Regions from separate parts of the Shinella sp. OV683 genome, predicted to be linked through region 1. Evidence: predicted binding sites of a transcription regulator. Region 1 holds the regulator's gene; the other holds the start of a gene.
The links. Region 1 encodes LexA, which represses DNA repair genes until DNA is damaged. Its sites were predicted from a motif close to TGTTCNNNNTGTGTTCNG; they were not measured.

Region 1 (11,281 bases):
ACAGCCTACAATTCGCGTTTCTACGAAGGCCGCTATATCCTCGGCCAGATCGCCGCGAAGATGTCGAAGACCGGCACCGCCGCCTACATCGCCTCGTTCCCGATTCCGGAAGTCGTCCAGGGCATCGATTCATTTGAAATCGGCGCGCGCTCGATCAATCCGGATTTCAAGCTCAAGGTCATCTGGGTGAACAGCTGGTTTGACGCCGGCAAGGAAGCCGATGCCGCCAAGGCAGCGATCGACCAGGGCGTCGATATCATCACCCAGCACACCGACTCCACCGCGCCGATGCAGGTTGCCGAAGAGCGCAAGATCCATGCTTTTGGCCAGGCGTCCGACATGATCAAGGCTGGTCCGAATGCCCAGCTGACCGCGATCGTCGACAATTGGGGCGCTTACTACGTCACGCGCACCAAGGCTGCGCTTGACGGAACCTGGCAGTCGCAGATGAGCTGGGATGGTCTTGCCCAGAATATCCTCTACATGGCGCCCTACACTAACATGCCGGACGACGTGAAGAAGATGGCCGAGGAAACCGAGGCCAAGATCAAGTCGGGCGAACTCAAGCCCTTCACGGGCCCGCTCAAGAAGCAGGACGGCACCGAATGGCTGAAAGCTGGCGAAGTGGCCGGCGACGACAAGCTCGGCCCGCTCAACTTCTTCGTCGAAGGCGTCGAAGGCGAACTGCCGAAGTAAGCTTGGACGATCGGTTGAAATATCAGGCCCCGCTGGAAACGGCGGGGTTTTTCTTTGGCTACGCCATCGCCGGCTTCGGTTTCTGGAACCGTCCCGCCACCTGTCTTCCGAGCGCGATGCCCGGCAACTCGACATAGCGGTAGGCCAACCAGGCCAGCCCGTAGGTGATCGGTATGGTCAACGCCAGCACCGCCCAGAAGCGCGGGAAGGGCGCCAGGTGAGGAAAGGTCACAGCGAGCCAGCCGCAGACTGGCAGCATCACCAGCAGGTGAATGAGATAGGCGCCATAGGACAGGTCACCGATCCAGCGGCTCAGTGAATTGGAAAACACAGTATCGAGTGCGCCGATTAGGCGTTTGGCAATCACCGGCATCGCGTCCTTGTAAAGCAGCGCGAAGAAGCCGCAGACGATGACTATCTTGATCGTCCGGTGGAAGGCATCACGGCCGCCGCCAAGCGGCACGAAAATGACCGCGCAAGCGGCAAGCAGCAAAAGCCATTTGTTCGCGCCTACGGCGCGGATCGACATGGCGATCAGCATGCCGGCGGCAAACAGATGGAATTTCATCGCCAGGATCGAATAGGCGCCGATGACGAAGCCATTGCGATCTAGCCAGCTTCCGAGGATCCAGCCGAATGCGATGAGCAGCGCCATGCCCGCCATCCAGCGTAGCCGCATCAATACCAGCATCAGAAGCGGGAGGAACGCGTAAAACTGCATCTCCAGGCCGATCGACCAATCCGGCAGGGCAGTGCGGAAATTATATGTCGAGGTCATGCCGAACAGAAAGCTGACATGCATCACGATGTTGGTCAGCGATTGGTCGAGATAGCGACCAGAATAGGTCAGCGTCTCCGTCATCGAACCCGGCATGGCGGACGCGGCTCGCAGCCTGGCCTCCCAGAGATCCGGTCCGAAATAGAGCGCTGCTGCCAGGCACACATAATAGAGGGGTGCAATGCGGAAGAAGCGCCGGATCCAGAACACCTTCCACGTCGACGGCTCGGTCCAAGGCTCGCGAGCCTCGCGCAGCTGATAGTGAAACACCATCAGGAAGCCCGAAATGATGATGAAAAGATCCACCGCCATGTCAGGCTGGGCGAAGATGCCGACCTTGTAGCCGGTCAGAAACATCGCGTGGCCGATGACTACCCACAGGGACGCCAGCCCACGCAAACCATCAAGAAATGCCAATTCGTGGCGGGTGCCAGCCATTCATTCTATCCCGGATCTTCTTGCTTATGGTTCAGGCCTTGTTGGCCAGGAACCACTGGTAAACTGCCGCGATGCCTTCTTTAAGGCCGATCTTCGGAGCCCAGCCGGTGGCGCGCAGCTTTTCGGCGCTCATCAGCTTGCGCGGCGTACCGTCGGGCTTGGTCAGGTCATGCTCGATTCTGCCGTGATAGCCCACCGCTTCACAAACCATCTCGGTCAATTCGAGGATGGTTACATCCGTGCCCGAACCGACGTTCACATGGCCCGCTTCGGAATGCGTCTTCATCAGATGCACGCATGCATCGGCGCAGTCATCTACATGCAGGAACTCGCGCCGCGGCGTTCCGGTTCCCCAGATGGTGATCGAGGGTGCCTTGGCGAGCTTTGCCTCGTGCGCCTTGCGGATCAGCGCCGGCATGACGTGGCTGGAATTGAGGTCGAAATTGTCGCCAGGCCCATAAAGGTTGGTCGGCATGCCGGAGATATAGTCGTCGCCATGCTGCTTGCGATAGGCGTCGGCCAGCTTGATGCCGGCGATCTTGGCGATCGCATACCATTCGTTGGTCGGCTCCAGCGTGCCGGTCAGCAACGCATCCTCGGTAATCGGCTGCGGTGCAAATTTCGGGTAGATGCAAGACGAGCCGAGGAACATCAGCTTCTCGACGCCCGCCTTGTGGGCGCCGTGGATGATGTTGGCCTCGATCATCAGGTTGTCATAGAGAAAATCGGCGGGATAGCTGTCATTGGCGAGAATGCCGCCGACCTTGGCGGCAGCCAGAAACACCGCGTCCGGCTTGGTCTTTTCGATCCAGCCCAGCGTTGCTGCCTGATCGCGCAGGTCGGCGTCGGCACGCGAGGCCGTGACGACCTCGCAGCCTTCGCCTGCGAGCCTGCGGATGATTGCCGAACCGACCATGCCGCGATGACCTGCGACCCAGACCTTCTTGCCGGAAAGCGAATACATCGATCAGGCTTCTTTCATCACGGTGGCGGTCTGCATGACCTTGAGGTCTTCATTGACCATCTCGCGGCAAAGATCGCGCACGGACGTGTCATGGCTCCAGCCGAGCTTAGTATGGGCCTTGGTCGGATCACCGATCAACAGCTCGACTTCAGTCGGACGGAAATAGCGCGGGTCGATCTCGACCACGATCTTGCCGGACAAGATGTCGTAGCCCTTTTCGTCGACGCCTTCGCCGCGCCATTCCAGATTGATGCCGACATCTTCAAACGCCCAGGTGATGAACTGGCGGACCTCGGTGGTTTCGCCGGTCGCCAGCACATAGTCGTCGGGCTTGTCCTGCTGCAGCATCATCCACATGCCGCGGACATATTCGCGGGCATGGCCCCAGTCGCGCTTGGCATCGATGTTGCCGACATAGAGCTTTTCCTGCTTGCCGAGACGAATGGCAGCGGCAGCACGGGTGATCTTGCGGGTCACGAAAGTCTCGCCGCGCAGTGGGCTCTCATGGTTGAAGAGAATGCCGTTGGAGGCATGCAGGCCATAGGCTTCGCGGTAGTTGACCGTGATCCAGTAGGAGTAGAGCTTGGCGGCTGCATAGGGCGAGCGCGGATAAAACGGCGTCGTTTCCTTCTGCGGCACTTCCTGCACCAGGCCATAAAGCTCCGACGTCGAGGCCTGGTAGAAACGGGTCTTCTTCTCTAGCTTCAGGATTCGGATGGCTTCCAGCAGGCGCAACGTGCCGATGCCGTCGGCATTGGCAGTGTATTCCGGCGTCTCGAACGAGACGCGCACATGGCTCTGGGCGGCAAGATTGTAGATCTCGTCGGGCTGCGCTTCCTGAACGATGCGGATCAGGTTGGTGGAATCCGTCATGTCGCCGTAATGGAGGATGAAACGCTGGTCCTCTTCATGCGGGTCCTGGTAGATGTTTTCGATGCGGCTCGTGTTGAACGAGGAGGAGCGGCGCTTGATGCCATGGACGATATAGCCCTTGCTCAGCAGCAATTCTGCGAGATAGGCCCCATCCTGACCGGTGATGCCGGTAACCAGCGCTACTTTCTTATTGTTTTTGCTCAATAGAGTCTCCTGTCACACGCAATTGGATTGGGCAAGCCATCCATACCGCCTACCGCGCTAAGTGCGGAATCAGGCGGTAAAATGTCAAATCTCAAGGAAACCGCAGCCACACAGGCGAAAGTACAAATGCTTTCGCCATGATCCGCAATAATCTTCTGAAAAATTGAAAAGCCCCATGCGAATTTCCTTATCCGAGACGGGGAAATTTCGCAATCGCTGCAGCGTGCAAAGGTAAATGCGCAATATTACTCTCGCCGCCGCGTAATGGACGGCGAGGGACGCGCGTCACTGCTTAGTGATAGCGGCGGATCAGGCCGACAAGCTTGCCCTGGATCTTGACGCGATCGGGCCCGAAGATACGGGTCTCGTAAGCCGGGTTGGCGGCCTCGAGCGCGATCGATGCGCCCTTGCGACGGAAGCGCTTGAGCGTTGCTTCCTCGTCGTCGACGAGCGCCACGACGATGTCGCCGGGGCTGGCACTGGAGCCGTTCTTGATGATCACCGTGTCGCCGTCGAGAATGCCGGCCTCGATCATCGAGTCGCCCTTGACCTCGAGCGCGTAATGCTCACCGCCGCCGATCATGCCAGCGGGAACCGCGATGTCATGGGTGTTGTTCTGGATCGCCGAGATCGGCACGCCGGCGGCGATCCGCCCCATGACGGGAATGGACACCGAGTCGGAGCGATCGTCATTGGCGGGCGGCTTGGCAGCGACCGGCGCCGCCTGCGGCTTGCCGAGCGAACCTTCGATGACGCTTGGGGAGAAGCCGCGCTGTTGCGGCTTGATGCTCGCCGAATAGGCTTCCGGCAGCTTGATGACTTCCAACGCGCGCGCCCTATTTGGGAGGCGGCGGATGAAGCCGCGCTCCTCGAGCGCGGTGATAAGCCGGTGAATACCGGACTTCGAGGCGAGGTCGAGCGCATCCTTCATTTCGTCGAAGGAAGGCGGCACGCCGGACTCCTTCATCCGTTCGTGGATGAACAGGAGTAGCTCTTGTTGCTTTCTCGTTAGCATCGCAGCCCTCTCAGAATCGCGAAACAAATCTGGAACAAACACTATCTGTTCCATTTATGTTCTGCAAGGGCTTTAGATAAGGTTAATGATGATGGGGCGTTGTGTTGGAGGCGCGAAAGCTATTTGGGAATGGCTGTCAGAGCTATTCTGGAATGAAAATCCCTAGCGACGTCTGATTTTAAAGGGTTTTCCGGCAAAAAATAGGGTTGCCAATCGCGGCATTTGCCAACCTCAATTTTTCCATTCCAGCATAGCGATGAAGTGTTTGATTCCATTTCGTTTATTGGACAACCCAGTGCCGGAATAAATTGTAAACGTCAGTGATTGGTAAACCTATTGGTAAACCTAGCTTCTAAGCGCCTTACCGACGTCGATGAAAAACCACGCCACTTCAATTAGCTTGTCGTCATCGAGCCCTCCCCAAAGTCGCTGGATTATCTCGGCCTCGGAAGCTCCGTGCGACGCTTCGTCTCTAATATGGGAAAGTAGCCCTTCTTCAAGATCATTGAATTGTATACCCAACTTGGCAAAGTCGTGTGGTGCCAATGGCTGTGCGTAGGTCGAAGCCAGGCGGGCAAAGATTCTTGAGAGGCACGCATATAAGATCGCTTTCTCGCGTTGCACATGACCGAGCTGTTCCCACTCGTCGGCCGCAAATTCGGGGCCGGCCAGTTGTGCGATCTTTGTCCGAGCCTTGTTTGGCACAGCGCCACGTCGCCGCCAGTTCGCGATTGCCTGTTTAGAATAGCCAATTCGTGAAGCCAGTTCTTCATCCGTCTGGATGAGGAGCGCGGCTTTTAGACGTTCGATGAAAACCCGAACATGCTCATCCATTTTCTATTTGACACTCACGAAAAATGAAGTCATAGACTTCACTATGAAGTCTGAGACAACAAAACAAATAATTGCATCGCCCGGCTGCCATCTTTTTGCCGTGGTACGTGCTGGCTTTATCGCCCAAGGCACTTCACTCAGCAAGTGGTGTTCGCAAAACGGCATTTGTCGCGTGTGGGCATCCGATGTCCTTAAGGGAAAGCGAAATGGCCCAAGCGCGAAAAGACTGAGACTTCGTCTGATGAAGGAAGCGGGAGCTTTCAATGGCTAACTTCGTGGATGTCGACATACTCAGCCATGTTTCGGGTATCAGCAGACAGGCGGTTTGGAAGGCACTCAAGAATGGTAGTTGGTATGGCGCGGCGCTTGAAGTCCGGACCGCCTTCGGTCGGGGCGGCAACTCCGGCAAGCAATATCAGGTGAAGGTTTCGAGCCTTCCGGCGCATATTCAAGAGCGTTTAAAGGCCCTTCAGACCACCGATGAAGCCGTTTCAAAACTTCGTTTCGGTGATGCTGCGCAACTTGAGCGCAACTGGAAATACGATCTGATCAGCCGCGCCCTTGAACAGCCGAAGGGCAGTTCGGGCCGCAAGGCTGAGATCGACCGCCACCATGGACGCATCGTGCATGACTGGACAGGTCAGCCCACAAAGCTCTCCAAGTCCACACTTTATAAATGGATGCAGGATTTTGAGCTTTATGGGGTCCACGGTCTGACCAGCAAAATTCGGAAGGACAAGGGCGAAAAGAAGGTCTTCATAAGCCGCGCCTGGACGAATGCCGTCCCGTTCGATGATGCCATGAAATCCACAATCCAGCACGATCTGAAGCAATACGTTCGCAGCCTGATCAAAGGCGACGGTCAGTTCAAACAGACACTCGTCCTGACTTCAGAGAAGCTGAAGGAAATCACCGCCGCCTACGGCTTCCGTTTGAATGATACTACACGTGAAGAGCCCATATTCCGCATTCCACAGGCCTTTGTGCAGGAAGAGGCGCACTTCAAAGCTGTTGCGCGCCACCGCAAAGACCGAAAGGCTAGCGAGGACAACAAACCTCGCATACGCCGCACCACGGCCAATCTTGTTCCGATGGAAGTTGTGGTGATGGACGTTCACCATATCAACGTGGAGGTTCTTCGCGGTGATGGAAGCTATTCGACCCCAAAGTTGATCGCCTTTCACGACATTGCGACCAATCGCGTGTTCTGCGAGCTGATCCAATTCGATGACAGGGGCGGGGTCAGAAACAGCGATATCATAACGGCTTTCGTCAACATGTGCCAGCATCCGGCCTTTGGCGTTCCGCAATATCTTTATGCCGATAATGGATCGGAGTATGGCTTTGCGGACGATCTTGAGGATGCGCTTAAATTGGGAGCCAATGTAGTTGGCTTCAGTGGGCCGGAAGAGCGTAACCGTGTTATTCGCGCCAAACCGTACAATGCTGCCGCCAAACACGTTGAAGGCTGGTTCCGACAGTTCAATCAACAGCACGCGCGCCATATTCAAGGCTGGCGCGACGATGATCCGATGAACCCAAAGGTTCCCAAGCTCGGCAAGCGGCACGCGCCGTATCCCGGTGGATTTGACGGGTTCCGCGAAGAGTTTTTCAGCCACCTGACCGCATACGAACATATGCCGCAGAAAGGTGCACTGAAAACCTCGCCGGCGCTCGCTTTCGGTCAGCATGTTCGAAACGGTTGGAAAGCCAGCCTTCTCGATGCCGAACGGCTCCTAACAGTATTCACGCGCCCTGTGACGCGTATCGTTGATCGGCACGGCATTTCAATAAAGGACACACCGTGGATTTGCGACGGCTTGCTCGAGTTCTTTGGACGACGAGTGATTGCCCACGTGCCGAAATACCACGGCTTTGCCGAACTGCTAATCACTGACGAACACGGCGCTGAGATCGGTATCGCGGTTGCCGATCGTGCTTTCGATGTCTTGGATGGGCGAGGGGCTAAAGAAAGTGCCAGGCGCACAAGCATTCGCAACAAAGCTATCACGAAGCTTTCTAAATCCGTCCCTGACATTGATGTAGGTGCTGAGCTGATTGCCTACGGACAAAGGCAGATGCCGGTGATCCCGAACGAACCGGACGCTACAATCACGGTCAATCGGCCGGGATCGCAAAGGCGGGCAATCCTCCCTGTCGCAGCGGACAATGCTTCCTGGCTTGTAGAGGAAGAACGCATTCGGATCGCCAACCGCGAAGCCGCGGCCGCAATGGCAATGATAAGCGCCAACACTAGGAGCAATTGATGGAGCGTCCTGCCAATATACCCGCTTCTATAGTCGAGACCGAAGCCGTCTCAATTATTCGAGAGGCGGCCACACTTGCTCTTGCGCTCCGTTTCCCGGTTCATATCGTCGGCAGGCCAGGTACAGGAAAGAGTTCGTCGCTGTGGCATATCGCACGTGAAATGGGCGGTTCCTATTGCGAGGTTTCCGATCCAAGCAAAAGCACCAAAGGCATGTTCGAACTCCTGCTCGACAGCATCGGGAGACGCACAGGCAAGAAATATGAGCGCGAAATTGCGGAGGATGTCTACCACAATTTTAGTTCTCAAGAAGTCTATAAGGACGGTCGTTGGCAGCATGTCCAGCGATTGCTTGTGGTGGACGAAGTTCAAACGCTTGAGGCAACGGCGTTCCGGGAACTCCTACGTGTCCAAGAAAAATGCGATATGGGTTTGGTTTTAGCCGGCAATGCCGAGCGCCTTGCGGGCACAACGCGTGATGCTCGCACCTGGGAGCAAATTGAAAGCCGGATCGCCGTCCGCAGGGCATTGCCGGGACCGAACAAAAATGACTGCGAGCTGATTGGCAGCACCTACAATGTTGAGGGTAAAGATGCCTACGAGGCCCTATGCGCCTTTGGAAGGCGAACCAACTTCCGCGATCTGACGCAACTACTCGAAATTGCGAAAAGGTTGACAGGCGGTGCTACCGGCATCCGCAAAAATCATCTGGAAACCGCGCTTCGCGTCGCAAATTCTAAACCCGAAGCCATGAAGCTATTGAAATCCGAAGCGGCCTAACCGTCGCTGCTGACTTCCCATCACATGAAACCAATCACCTCCGCGCCTTTGTGTGGCGTAGTGCGGAGCTATGCCCAAAAAGGAGAAACTGAAAATGTCTGACACATCTGATTTGCTTGACGAAATGGAAATGGCGGTATCCGCTATAAAGTCCTTTGGAATAATGCTGGAGCATACCTTGCGGTCCGGTGAGAACATAAGTCCTGATACAGACGGCGTTTGGATCTTGTTGAAGCGGCAATGCGATGACTTGGACGATGTACGTAAGGAACTCATCAAGCAGATCGCTGATATCAGGGCCAACAAGCTCGAAATCAGGAACTCCGAACGGATTGCTGAGTGGGCTGGCGTGTCCCAATACGTTGTCAACTGAGTGATCGCCATGGCGACGGGCATCATCCTTGGCCCGCCCACGGAACGGCATTCGGCACATCCGCCTCATGCATCGAAGGCTCGGGAGGTTGCCGATGCGTAACAGCCCGTCAAATGCTGCGATCACCAAAAAGCAGATCGGCCTGTTGCACGTCGCCAAACGTGATCTCGGGCTTGATGACGAAAGCTACCGGGCAATCCTTGCCCGGTACGGTCGCGCTGAGAGCGCCGCTGATCTCGATCTTGCGGGCTTCAACCAGGTCATGCGATATTTTACTGCCTGTGGTTTCCGTTCGACCTGGACGAAGCGAACCTATGGTTATCGCCCGACGATGGCGACCCCTCCGCAGATTGATTTGATCCGGTCTTTCTGGATTAGATTTTCCGGTGCGAGTGATCCCGACGATGCCGAGTTGAACAAATGGCTGGAGCGGTTTCACAAGGTGTCCGCGTTGCGCTTCGTCGACAACAAAAAAGCCGCGAAGGTGATTTCGTCGCTCAAAGCGATGATCGCTCGCAGATAGGATCAAAATTAAAGCGGCTTCAAAGGCCGAGCGCGAGCGTTTTGGTAAAAGTTGGTGTAGCACTTGGGTTGAGCGCGGCTTGCGCTCTGTGGAGGTTTCTATGGCTTGGCCGAACAATTTGACTGCCGACGAGCGATTAGACGCCGCCGCCGCCAAAGTGGAAGTGATCACTTCCAATCTGCGTGCCGCGATCCAATTGTTCGAGAGCAACCGCTTTTTCGTGTTCGATCGGGACTTCGATGCAAAGATCCCGGAAAAGAAGGAAGGAATGCTTCTGCAATTCCTGCAACACACATCGGTACGATCATTGGTGATGGATACATGCCGGCTCTGGGATAGAGCAAGCGAAGATCGGGATAGTCTTCCGACTATATGCGCACTGATTGACAACCCGGATGTTTTGAATCGTCAGAGAGAACGCCACTTGGCGAACTCTAAGGCCCACCGGCATCTACGCGGAGAGAACCGGCAGATATTGGAATGGGTGGTAAGGATAAGCGATGAAGACGCTGAAAAGGTGGCCGATGAACGTCATGCGGCACTTTCAGCAATCGCCCCGGCTCTCAAGGATTTCTTCGAGAACGCGGCCCTGCTTGCGCGACTTCGCGACTTTCGCGATAAGCACATTGCGCACTCGCTTTCCAGCAAGCCGGCAAAGGCTGATCTTCCGTTCTTCGGAGATGCGGGCGACCTTCTGAACCTTAGCGAGCCCTGGGTTGAAGAGCTTGTCAAATGCCTTTGCTACAGCAATTTTCCTTGGAAGAAATATCACGACGATGCCGCCGAAACCGCTGCTAAGTTGTGGGGCGCTTGCCGGTTTGAAATCACGGCAGCTTGAACCGACTCGAGGAAGATTGCCTTGGTCGTTTGCCAAGAGGCTCGTTGCGGTGCTACAAGGCGGTTGGATCCATGGCTACGGCCACCGACGGCCGTCGTGTAAGCTATGGGACAGAGCGCGCCGTCGGTGGCGCGCTCCTGTTGGTTTACGGTTGCTGGATATTAACGCTGTCAGGCTGTTGTCACCATACGTCCGTCAGCCGAGGCCGCTATCCGGCCCTCCGTAGGTTGGCGGCTGGGGTATATTCGGATGGCGAATTGCCCCTTTTTTGCGCCTCGCAAACTTTTTAATCTCTAGTATGTGGACGACTGACAGCTGTCAGCCCCGGTGTCAGCTGACACCGTGCCAAGCAGATCCTCCAAGACCTATAAGGTTTGTGAGGATGCGCGCCATGACAAGCAAGAATGACGATTACCCGGTATTGGATTTGATCCGCGACAAATGCGGCGCTGATATTGCGGAGCAATTGCAGGCCGCATTTGGAGGATGCCGACTTTATGTTGGCCGGCCAGACAAGCTTAATGAACAATCGCCTCTCGTAAAAAAGTTGGGTTGGACCGCTGCTTTGAAGGTTGCGGAAGCTGCCGGTGGTGTTCCGATTGATGCAATAGTTCCGCTTGGCGATACGTCAATGCACTCCAACCGAACTGATGCGATCGAGAACGGCTTGAGGCAAGGCAGATCCGTTCGCGACGTTGC
Region 2 (11,281 bases), 1.7 Mb from region 1:
ACCAGTTCAATACCCGTTCGTTTGGTCTCGGCTTATTGATTTCAGAGATGACATTGGTGTCGAGCACTATCATTCGCCAAACGAGAAAGGACGACCGAAGTCCTTTTTCCTCTCAGCCTCAACCTCCTCCATAATCTTTGCGAATTCCTCGCGCTCGTCGTCGGGGATGCCAGCAAAAATCTCCCGCAGCGCAGCACCGGCACCTTTTTTGGGTTGCCTATCAGTGCTGCGGTTCTCGGTCGCGCCCCTGCGGAGCCGGCGTTTGGCTTCATCTGACAAGCTAAGGCCAGCGCGATGCGCCGCATCCGCAAGATCCTGTTTAAGGTCGTCCGGAACATCCCTGATCAGCAAATCGCCCATCGCGCATCTCCTATGATATCACTGATATCATAGTGCGCTCACGTCCAAGAATCAATGAAACCCGCTCAGGCGCGGATCTTGGCGGCCTTGGTGAACTTCTTGATCACCATCTCGCGCTTCAGTCTCGAGATATGGTCGATGAACAGCACGCCGTTGAGATGGTCGATCTCATGCTGCAGGCAGGTTGCCAGCAGGCCGTCGGCCTCGATCAATTCTTCCTTGCCGTCGAGATTGATGTGCTTGACGGTAATCCTGGCTGGCCGCTCGACTTCGGCATAATAATCCGGAATCGAGAGGCAGCCTTCTTCATAAGCCGAGCGCTCATCGGACGAAGAAACCACCTCGGGATTGATGAACACTTGCGGCGCCTTGTCCTCGCCTTCCTTGGAAAGGTCGATCACCAGCAGGCGCTTTGGTACGCCGACTTGAATGGCGGCCAGCCCGATGCCGGGCGCGTCATACATGGTGGCAAGCATATCGTCTGCGAGCGTGCGGATTTCCCCATTCACCTGCTCGATTTTGGTCGAGACCTGGCGAAGGATGGGATCTGGAAGGATTATGAGCGGCTTGATGGTCATTCCGCTTCCATAATACAGGACAATTCGTCTGGCAATATTGACCCGAAATAAGTGTGCCTGGGGATTCTGGGAGCACGGAAGTCAAGCCGTCGCCGCAAATGTTCTTGGTTTGATCTGGTAACCGGACACAAATCTGCTACTCTCCGGCCATGGACACATTCGATTCTCTCTTCACCACACCCATATTCATGCTGAGCACCCTGCCAGTGACGCTGGGCCGCTTGCTCGCCGCTGCCGGCATCGTCGTCGTTTTGCTCCTCATCGTCATTCTCATGGGATGGCGTGCGGCGCGTCGGGCGGCGCTGGAAGAGAGTTCGCGTGCTCAGGAACGTGCGCTGGAGGCCGACGCCCGGATGGCTGAAATCCTCAAGGCTCAGACCGAGATGCAGGGCCGGATTGCCGCGATGACCGATGTGTTTGGTTCGCGCCAGGCCGAGCTCAACCAATCGATCAACCAGCGTATCGACGGCATGACGCACCGTCTTGGCGTAACGATGACGGAACAGACCAAGTCGACCCACGAAAACCTGCGCCATTTGCAGGAGCGGCTTGCCGTTATCGACACCGCCCAGAACAATATCCAGGCGCTCGCCAAGGATGTCGTTGGGCTGCAGGCGATCCTTTCGAACAAGCAGACGCGCGGCGCTTTCGGCCAGTCGCGGATGGAGACGATCGTTGCCGATGGCTTGCCGATGGGAGCATTTGAATTCCAGGCGGTGCTGTCGAACGGCATGCGGCCGGATTGTCTGGTCAAGATGCCGAACGGCCAACCATCCCTGGTCATCGATGCGAAATTCCCGCTAGAAGCCTGGAACGCTATCCGTGACGCCGGTCCCGAAGGCCTCAAGGTAGCGAGCCAGCAGTTCCGCCGGGATATCGACGTGCACATCAAGGATATTTCTGAGAAATATCTGCTTCGCGGCGAGACCCAGGACACGGCCTTCATGTTCGTGCCGTCCGAATCGATCTTTGCAGAGATCCATGAAAACTTCGAAGGTGTCGTTCAGAAGGCGCACAAGGCGCGCATCGTCATCGTCTCGCCCTCGCTGCTGATGCTGTCGATCCAGGTCATCCAGGCGGTGCTGAAGGACCAGCGGATGCGCGAGCAGGCGCACCTGATCCAGGGTGAGGTGATACGTCTGATGGAAGATCTGGTTCGGCTCGATGACCGGGTGCAGAAGCTGCAGACGCATTTTTCCGCTGCCCAGAAGGATGTCGAGCAGATCGTCACTTCGTCGGATAAGCTCAACAAGCGCGGCCAGCGGATCGAGGCGATGGAATTCGAAGCTGCCCCCGTGCCCGAGGTCGCCGCTGCCCCCGCGACACCAGCGCCGCGCTCTGTCGAAAGCAGGACCGGACAATTGAAATTCAGGGTGGTTGACGAAGACTGATCTTCCGGCCAGAACTCGCATGTTCGTCCTGGGGGGAAATTGCATCATGATCACCGTACTCGGCTCCATCAACATGGATCTCATCGCCACCGTGTTTCGCCTGCCGAAGCCGGGCGAGACATTGGCCGGGGAAAACTTCGTCACCGCGCCCGGCGGCAAGGGTGCCAACCAGGCGCTGGCCGCCCGCCGTGCGGGTGCCTCGGTGGCCTTGGCAGGTGCCTGCGGCGAAGATGAGTTTGCGGTGCCTGCACTCAATTATCTGCGGTTCGATGGTGTCAATCTCGACCGCGTTCGCAATGCGCCAACCGCGACCGGTGTCGCGCTGATCTTCGTCGGTGGCGACGGCGAGAATGTCATCGTCATCATCGCTGGTGCCAATGGCACGGTGGGCGTTCAGGATGCCGAAGCAGCGGTGGCCGCGATGAACCCGGGCGACACGCTGATGCTGCAGCTGGAAATTCCGCCCGCTACGATCGAGGCGGCCCTGAAGGCGGCGCGCGCCCGGCGGATCAAGACCGTGCTCAACACCGCACCGCTGACCGCGGATGCCACCAAGCTCGCTGCGCTGGCCGACACCGTCATCGCCAACGAGACCGAATTCGAGCTGCTGGTTGGCAGGAGCGGGCTCGACGCCACGGCCCGCGAGAAGGCGATGCATGACTATGCCGGCAGGTCCGGCCAGACGATCATCGTCACACTCGGCGGCGACGGCGTGATGGCTGTCAAGGACGGCAAGACCGTCAGCGTCAAGAGTCTTGATATCGAGCCTATCGATACGGTCGGGGCAGGCGATACTTTCTGCGGCTATTATGTTGCTGGACTTGACCAGGGACTGGGCTTCGAGAAGGCGCTGCGGCGGGCAGCGATTGCCGGCTCGCTCGCCTGCATGAAGCCGGGCGCCCAGCCCTCCATTCCCTTCGCCTCGGAAGTCGCCGCGCGGCAGTGATGAACTGGGCTGACGTGGCAAAAACTCCGTAAAGATCTTTTGCTCAAATTTAACATTTTAACTTTATTGAAAAAGCCCATACCCGGCATTCGCCGGATACAATGGGCCGGCATTCGCATCCCCGAGGTGGTCCGGCAGTAGTCAAAACCGAACCCTGAGGCATCCATGCGTGCATTTGTTCCGAAGTCCCTCGCCACCAAGCTGCTTTTGGTGACGGGTGGGATTGTCGCAATCCTGCTCCTCGTATCCAGTTTCTTCCAGATTTCCCAAAGCCGCACGCGCGTTGAGTCGCTGATCTCAGCCCAGGCCGAATCCGAAGCGAAGGCCATTGCCGCGAACGTGGCATCGGAAACCGGGTCGCTGGCAAGCGCCGCGCGCACCATGGCCGGTGTGATTTCCCATGGTCACAAGATTAGCGCGCTGGATCGTAAGGGCGTCGTCGATATTTTGAAGACCAATCTCGAACAGCATCAAATGGCGTTCGGCAGCTGGTTTGCAGAAGCGCCGCAGGGCTTTGACAGCCAGCAGGCCAAGGCCAAGGGCGTCAAGGAACTCGGCGGCGACAAGGACGGCAACTTCAATCCTTACTGGACGAAGGGCAAGACCGGCGAGGACACGTTCAGCACGTTTGACGCCGACTACAAGGCCGAGTGGTATTCGCTCGCAGCCGAGAGTCGCAAGGGCTCCATCACCAAGCCTTACGTAATCCAGGAACTGGAAGTGCCGACCGCGGCAAGCTCGATCGCCTATCCCGTCATGGATGGCGACAAGCTGGTCGGTGTCGCGGGCGTCGACGTCTCACTGGCAATGCTAGCCAAGAATGTCTCGAGCCTCAAGCCATTCGGCACCGGCAATGTTCTTCTCGTTGCCCAAGATGGCAACTGGCTCGTCTCGCCCACGCCGGCACTGATGGGCAAGAAATACGAAGACGCCGCGCCCGATGCCATCAAGGCGGCGCTTGAAAGCGGCAAGACCAGCACCATTGCCAACTTGCAGAATGCCGATGGCGAAGCCTTCAGCCGCCTCGTCTATCCGTTCCAGCTCACGGGCCTGAACACGAGCTGGGTGCTGCTGGTCGACATTCCCGATGCCGCACTTGCCGGTCCGGTTCGTGACCAGACGATGATGATGGTCGGCGGCGGCCTGCTGCTGCTGTTCGCAGTTCTTGGTGGCCTCTACTTCGCCGTGCGCAGGTTCGTGCAAAAGCCGATCGAGAGCCTTATCGGTGATGTGACGACCCTCGGCGCCGGCAAATACGATCAGTCCGTCTCGGGCCAGGAACGCCAGGACGAGACAGGCTCTGTTGCCCGCGCACTCGAAGGCTTCAGGCACAAGCTCGCCGACTCCCGACGCATGGAAGCCAGCGCCGAACGGGCGCGCCTGGCCTCGGAAAGCGAACGCTCGCAGACGGAAGCCGAACGCGGCGAGAATGCCCGCGTCCAGCAATATGTTGTCGCCGAACTCGGCCGCGCGCTTGAGAAGCTCTCGGGTGGCGATCTCGCCTTCCGCATTGATGCGAACTTCCCGGGTGAATATGTCAGCCTGAAGAGCAACTTCAACGATGCGCTCGAAAGCCTCGAAGAAACGGTCCGCATGGTCAATGGCGCCGTCGTCGCCATCGGCACCGGCACCTCGGAAATCAGCTCCAGCGCCAACGACCTGTCGCGCCGCACCGAACAGCAGGCGGCCCAGCTCGAGGAAACCGCAGCCGCACTCAACCAGCTGACCGAGCAGGTCCATTCAAGTGCCGAGAATGCCAAGACAGCAGCCAATGCGGTCCAGAAGGCCAGCAACGATGCAGAGAATTCCGGCAATATCGTTCGCAACGCCATCGAGGCGATGCAGAACATTGAGAAGTCGTCGGGCCAGATCTCCAACATCATCGGCGTCATCGACGAGATCGCCTTCCAGACCAACCTGCTTGCGCTGAATGCTGGTGTTGAGGCCGCGCGTGCCGGCGAGGCGGGCAAGGGCTTTGCCGTCGTTGCACAGGAAGTCCGCGAACTCGCCCAGCGCTCCGCCAAGGCTGCCAAAGAAATCAAGGCGCTGATCAGTGCATCTGAATCCCAGGTCAATGACGGCGTCAGCCTCGTCGGCCAGACCGGCGAGACCTTGCAGGCGATCGCGGCACAGGTCGTGCAGATCAATGGCCTGATCCGGATGATCTCGGTGTCGGCAAGCGAACAGGCCGTTGGCCTCAAGGAAATGAACACGGCGATGCACCAGATGGACCAGGTGACCCAGCAGAACGCTGCGATGGTCGAGGAAACGACCGCGGCGTCCATGACGCTCGGCGAAGAAGCCGAGAGCCTGAAGAACCTCGTGGCCCGCTTCCGCACCACCGGCCAGAGCGTAGGCGGTTCCAACCAGCTGCGCATGATGGCCGGCCGCATGCGGGCGTAAGCGAAAGCTTGCCTACGACGACTGCAACATTGAATCCTTCCCCCACGTCTTGGGGGAAGGAATTTGCCGTTTGACCGGTCGCGGTCAGATTGACAAAGCACCTGTCTCATCGCGAAAGCGCGATGCCCAATTCCGGTTTTCGAAATCGCTCATCTTTTTTGTTCCGGGTTCAATTGCCTCAGTCACCGCCGTATCGAGGTTCAGGGCAGACAACACCGTCTTCAAAGCGTCCCGTGGGTCCATGGAGAGCATCTCATAGGTCAGGCGTATCGGCGCGATGCCGTTTTGCTCAAACCATTGGTTCCAGGAAAGATCGTGTTCCGCCAGTTCTTCGACGTACTTGGCAATTTCGTCCCGATCGTAGACCAAGCTCCTGGCCGGGCCGGTTCGCTCCAGTTCCTTCCCGTCGGAGGCAACATGCCACAAGCCCGTCTGCATCGCCTTGACGCGCGAGACCGCCTGCAACACTTTGTCGGCTCTGGACAGATGAATGTAGAGCATCTGTCCGAATGCGGTTTCGAAGCGAGCCCGGTCGTTTTCGAGATCTGGGAAAAGGCCTTCGAGCCGCATCGCCAGCGACGGGACGCTTTCCCACATGAGCCGTAGACCGAAGATGTCGGATTCACCTTTGCCCTGTTTGACCACGGCATCTAGATAGCTACGATCATAGACCGATTCCCCTGCGTCTTCCGTCACAGGAACGTTCAGGCGTTCACCCCATCGCAGTATCGACTGTTGGCGAAAGTACGAGGCAGGTCGACCCGCGATACCAGCACTTCCCAAGAGATCGCAGAGCAAAGTGCTGCCGCTTCTCGGTGTCCCGCATATGACGTAAGACTTGACTGGCGGCATGCCCACTGGCCCGTTATCGCGATAAAGGGTTCGACCTATCGGCGTTCGGTGATAGGCGTGTGACAGACCGCGGACAATACCGATTCAGAGCCGTGCCACCCGCTCCGTCAGCAGGTCGAAGAATCCCTGTGCGTCGATGTCCTTCAGCACCAGCGCATTCGGTGCTTTCTTGGTCACCCGCCACCAGTCGATCACGGTCATGCCGAGCGTCAGTTCGGAGTTCAGCTCGACCTCGACATTGCAGTCACGTCCGGCGAAAAGCTCCGGCTTGATGAGGTAGGCGACCGTCGTCGGGTCGTGTAGCGGCCCACCGTCGGAGCCGTATTTCTCGATATCGAAGCGCTCGAAGAAATCCAGCATTTCGGCAAGTGCCACGGCCGGTCGTGTGCCGAGTGCGCGGATCTTCTCGACGCGGGCTTTCAGCGTCAGCACCTTGTGGGTCAGGTCGAGAGTGATCAGCACCAGCTTGATGCCCGACTTGACGACGATGTCGGCGGCTTCCGGGTCGACATAAATGTTGAACTCGGCTGCCGGCGTAATGTTGCCGACTTCGAAATAGGCGCCGCCCATGGCCACGATTTCCTGGATGCGGCCGGCAATATCGGGCGCCTTGATCAGCGCTGCCGCAATGTTGGTGAGCGGCCCCAGTGTGCAGAGCGTCACGGTGCCGACCGGCTCGCGGCGCAGCGTCTCGATGATGAAGTCGACGCCGTTCTGCTCCTGCAGCGGCATCGTCGGTTCAAAGAGTTCGGGGCCATTGAGGCCGGTTTCGCCATGCACGTGCTCGGCCGAGATCGGCTTGCGCTTCAACGGGCGCTCCGAACCGGCATAGACCTTGACGTCGGGACGGTTGGCGAATTCACAAACGATCCGCGCATTCTTGGACGTCCGGGCGAGCGACACATTGCCGGCAACGGTCGTAATCCCGAGCACCTCGATCTCCTCTGGTGAGCCGAGCGCCAGCATGATGGCGGCTGCATCGTCCTGTCCGGGGTCGGTATCGATGATGATTTTACGCGGATTTCCCATATGCACGAATCCCTATCTCCTTGTTTGCGCGCGACTATGGTCCGACAAATCTGGCGATGCAAGTGTCTTGCAAGTGCAGGATTAACACACCATATGTTGTCTGTCGGGCGCTTCATGAAGGCCCGGAAATTGTCGCTTGCAGCCAAGGACATGGAATGAGATGACGAGAGTGACCCCCTTTGCGAGCCCCCTGCTTCTGGGCTTCGATGCTATGGAAAAGACGCTTGAGCGCCTTGCCAAGAGCAACGATGGCTACCCACCCTACAATATCGAGAGACTGAAAGCTGACCCTGAACAAGGCGAACCCGAGCGCTTGCGGATCACGCTGGCGGTTGCCGGTTTTGCCGATGAAGACCTTGATGTCACCACGGAAGAAAACCAGCTCCTTATTCGCGGGCGCCAGAGCGATCAGGGCGAGAAGGAGTATCTTCACCGTGGCATTGCCTCACGCCAGTTCCAACGCTGCTTCATGCTTGCGGACGGAATGATGGTCATCGGTGCAGTCCTGAAAAACGGACTCCTGTCGGTGGACCTCGTTCGGCCGGAGCCGGCGAGAATGGTGCGAAAAATTAACATCTCTGTTTCAGAATGACATTGAGGGGCATACCCCTCGCGTCTTCCGGAACCAGTAGGAGGCAAGACATGGCTACCAGAGCTACCCTGGACAGACTGACCAAGAACGAGTTTGCCCATCTCGGCGCAGGCAAACTCGGCTATATCAGAAAAATGCGGTCGGAAGACGTTTCGCGCGTGTTCCCCGAAGCACCGGACCTCAATCCGGGCCTCGACCTGTGGGCGCTGTTCGGCGCCGATGGCACGCCGATCCTGTTGACCGACAATCGTTCGTCGACCTTCTACAAGGCCGCCGAAGACGAGTTGACGACAGTCAGCCTGCACTAACGCAGGTCTAAGGACCAAGCGGTTCTCCTGCCGATCTTGTCGGCAGGCCGGTTGCAGGCATATGACTGTGCCCATCGGGCATCGCGCGGATAGTAGACACGGTCCTATCTGCGCCGGAACTGCATAATCAACGGCCCAGCTTGAATTTCGCGTCGCTCTATTAGGCGTCTAGCTCTTTCTGAACGTCAGATACGCCGACGACCGGCCCTCTCTCCGCGCCTTGGCTTCGTAGCGTGTGCTCGGCCAGTCCTTGTAGGGCGTCAGCCAGTCCGCGGCATTGCTGGCCAGCCATTCAAAGCCGCCGTGGCGGCTGACATGCTGCAGCGTCCAGTTGACATAGGTGTCGATGTCGGAGGCAAAGCAGAACAATCCGCCCGGCTTCAGCACGCGGTGAAAGCGCTTGAGATTGACATCCGAGACGAACCTGCGCTTCCAGTGGCGCGTCTTCGGCCATGGATCGGGGTAGAGCAGGTCGATCTGGTCGATCGAGCCTTCCGGTAGCCAGTCCAGCACCACGGTGGCGTCATCATCATGCAGGCGGATATTCTTGAGGTCGCGGGCCTCGACCTGGCTCAACAGCTTCGCCATCGAGTTGACGAAGGGTTCGACGCCGATGAAGCCGCAGTCGGGCTCGTTGACGGCGCGATGCACGAGGTGCTCGCCGCCGCCAAAACCGATTTCCAGGCGGATCTTGCTGATCGGAATGCTGTAAAGCAAAGCCAGATCGCCGGGTGCTGGACTGTTCAGGTCCAGGCGAAGTGCGGCCAGCTCTTCCTCGAACAGCCGCACCTGGTTTGTGCGCAAGGGCTTACCCTTGCGCCGGCCGAAGAACGCTTCCGTCGAGCGCGCCTTGCGCTCGTGGTTGTCGTCTTCCGGTGTCACGAAGCGATGGCTTCCTTAAGCGGCTTGACGAGATCAAGCTTTTCCCACGAGAACGAGCCGTCGCGGCCTGCCTTGCGGCCGAAATGGCCATAGGACGAGGTCTTTGCATAGATCGGCTTGTTGAGGTTGAGGTGCCGGCGGATGCCCGACGGCGACAGGTCGATCACCTTGCGGATTGCGGCTTCCACCTGGTCCTCGGTTACCTTCTTGCCGGTGCCGTGCAGGTCGACATAGACCGACAGCGGCTGGGCAACGCCGATGGCGTAGGAGAGCTGGATCGTGCAGCTATCGGCAAGGCCGGCAGCCACGACATTCTTGGCGAGGTAGCGGGCAACGTAGGCTGCCGAACGGTCGACCTTGGTCGTGTCCTTGCCGGAGAACGCACCGCCGCCATGCGGAGCCGCGCCGCCGTAGGTGTCGACGATAATCTTGCGGCCGGTCAGGCCAGCATCGCCGTCCGGGCCGCCGATGACGAACTTGCCCGTGGGGTTGATGTACCAGTTGGCATCCCTAGCGATCGGCAGCGTGCCGAGCGCTTCGCGGATGTAAGGCTCGACAACTTGACGGACCTTGGCCGAATCCCAGCCGGCATCGAGATGCTGGGTGGAAAGCACGATCGAGGTCGCTTCCGCGGGCTTGCCGTCGTTGTAGCGAACGGTGACCTGGCTCTTGGCGTCCGGGCCGAGCTTGCCGGCGTCGCCTTCACCCTTGCGGCGCGCTTCGGAAAGCAGCTGCAGGATGCGGTGCGAGTAGTAGATCGGCGCCGGCATCAGGTCCGGCGTCTCGATGCAGGCATAACCGAACATGATGCCCTGGTCGCCCGCACCTTCTTCGCCCTGCTGATCCGACGAGTTGTCGACGCCCTGGGCGATGTCGGCGGATTGTGCATGCAGCAGCACGTCGATCTTGACCTTTTTCCAATGGAAGCGGTCCTGCTCGTAGCCGATGTCCTTGATGGCCTTGCGCGCTGCGGCCTTGAACTTCGCCGGGTTGACCGCGGGATCGCCATAGGCGTCCTTGACGATCTTGCCGTCCTTGTCCTTCTTCATCAGGCTGTCCGGGACGCGCACTTCACCGGCAATAACGACTCGGTTGGTGGTTGCCAGCGTCTCGCAGGCAATGCGCACGGTCCAGGGATCGACGCCGGTTTTCAGGGCTTCGCGGTAAACGAGATCGACGATTTCGTCGGAAATACGGTCGCAAACCTTGTCCGGGTGACCTTCGGAGACGGATTCGCTGGTGAAGAGATAGGAAGAGCGCATTCGGGATTTTCCCTCAATGAAAAATAACGACGCATCTGTAGTCAGTTCACGGTCGAAAAACAAGCGCACAAGGACATAAATATATCTTTATGTGACTGCTTTGCCATATCAGCTCAAGTCTTGGGCAAGCCTGAAAATCAGTCGCTTTGGCGCGTCCGATTGCGAGTTGTGCCGCATGGCTCCAGACACTTGAATTGATAACGACGCCTCTCGGCCCAACATCGGCCATCTTGCGTTCATAGCGGATATCGGACGCAAGGGGAGAGATATTGGAATGGATTTGCAAACGAGGAAAACCGCTTTATCGAAATCGATCAACATCCTTGCGCTTGCCGCGCTGGTAAGCTCGCTGGCTTTTTCGCCGGCCTCGGCCAGGGACGAGACGGTAGAATGCACCGTGATACTCGACGCGGCGACGGACAAGCCCGTGTATCGCGAAGGCACCTGCGACCAGCGGTTCACGCCAATGTCATCGTTTAAGTTGCCGCTCGCGCTGATGGGCTACGATAGCGGAGTTCTTGCCGACGAGCATGCGCCGCTCTGGCCCTACAAGGCGGAATTCAAAGGTCGCAAACGTGAGCAAAAGTCCGTCGACCCGACAATCTGGGAAACGGATTCGATTGTCTGGTATTCGCAGGAAGTCACGCGTCGCTTGGGCGAGGGGAAGTTCGCCGATTA

Region 2: a site for LexA is predicted at 1,038-1,055, ahead of ACXHRN_RS20860 (DNA recombination protein RmuC). Genes of this name have one in related genera too.

What each region holds. Positions count from the first base shown of each region.
Region 1 is NZ_CM173543.1:2,581,398-2,592,678, reverse strand. It holds gene ACXHRN_RS12370 (BMP family ABC transporter substrate-binding protein) at 1-696, shown strand, start outside; gene ACXHRN_RS12365 (acyltransferase family protein) at 755-1,912, opposite strand; gene fcl (GDP-L-fucose synthase) at 1,944-2,876, opposite strand; gene gmd (GDP-mannose 4,6-dehydratase) at 2,880-3,953, opposite strand; gene lexA (transcriptional repressor LexA) at 4,246-4,968, opposite strand; gene ACXHRN_RS12345 (helix-turn-helix domain-containing protein) at 5,314-5,802, opposite strand; gene ACXHRN_RS12340 (hypothetical protein) at 6,066-8,069, shown strand; gene ACXHRN_RS12335 (AAA family ATPase) at 8,069-8,848, shown strand; gene ACXHRN_RS12330 (hypothetical protein) at 8,943-9,221, shown strand; gene ACXHRN_RS12325 (regulatory protein GemA) at 9,316-9,744, shown strand; gene ACXHRN_RS12320 (AbiU2 domain-containing protein) at 9,845-10,582, shown strand; gene ACXHRN_RS12315 (hypothetical protein) at 10,974-11,281, shown strand, end outside.
Region 2 is NZ_CM173543.1:4,308,724-4,320,004, reverse strand. It holds gene ACXHRN_RS20875 (PIN domain-containing protein) at 1-73, opposite strand, end outside; gene ACXHRN_RS20870 (plasmid stabilization protein) at 70-360, opposite strand; gene def (peptide deformylase) at 426-938, opposite strand; gene ACXHRN_RS20860 (DNA recombination protein RmuC) at 1,088-2,329, shown strand; gene ACXHRN_RS20855 (ribokinase) at 2,376-3,275, shown strand; gene ACXHRN_RS20850 (methyl-accepting chemotaxis protein) at 3,441-5,678, shown strand; gene ACXHRN_RS20845 (Stf0 family sulfotransferase) at 5,763-6,530, opposite strand; gene ACXHRN_RS20840 (nucleoside hydrolase) at 6,615-7,559, opposite strand; gene ACXHRN_RS20835 (Hsp20 family protein) at 7,720-8,151, shown strand; gene ACXHRN_RS20830 (BQ00720 family protein) at 8,202-8,459, shown strand; gene trmB (tRNA (guanosine(46)-N7)-methyltransferase TrmB) at 8,628-9,341, opposite strand; gene metK (methionine adenosyltransferase) at 9,338-10,603, opposite strand; gene blaOXA (class D beta-lactamase) at 10,878-11,281, shown strand, end outside.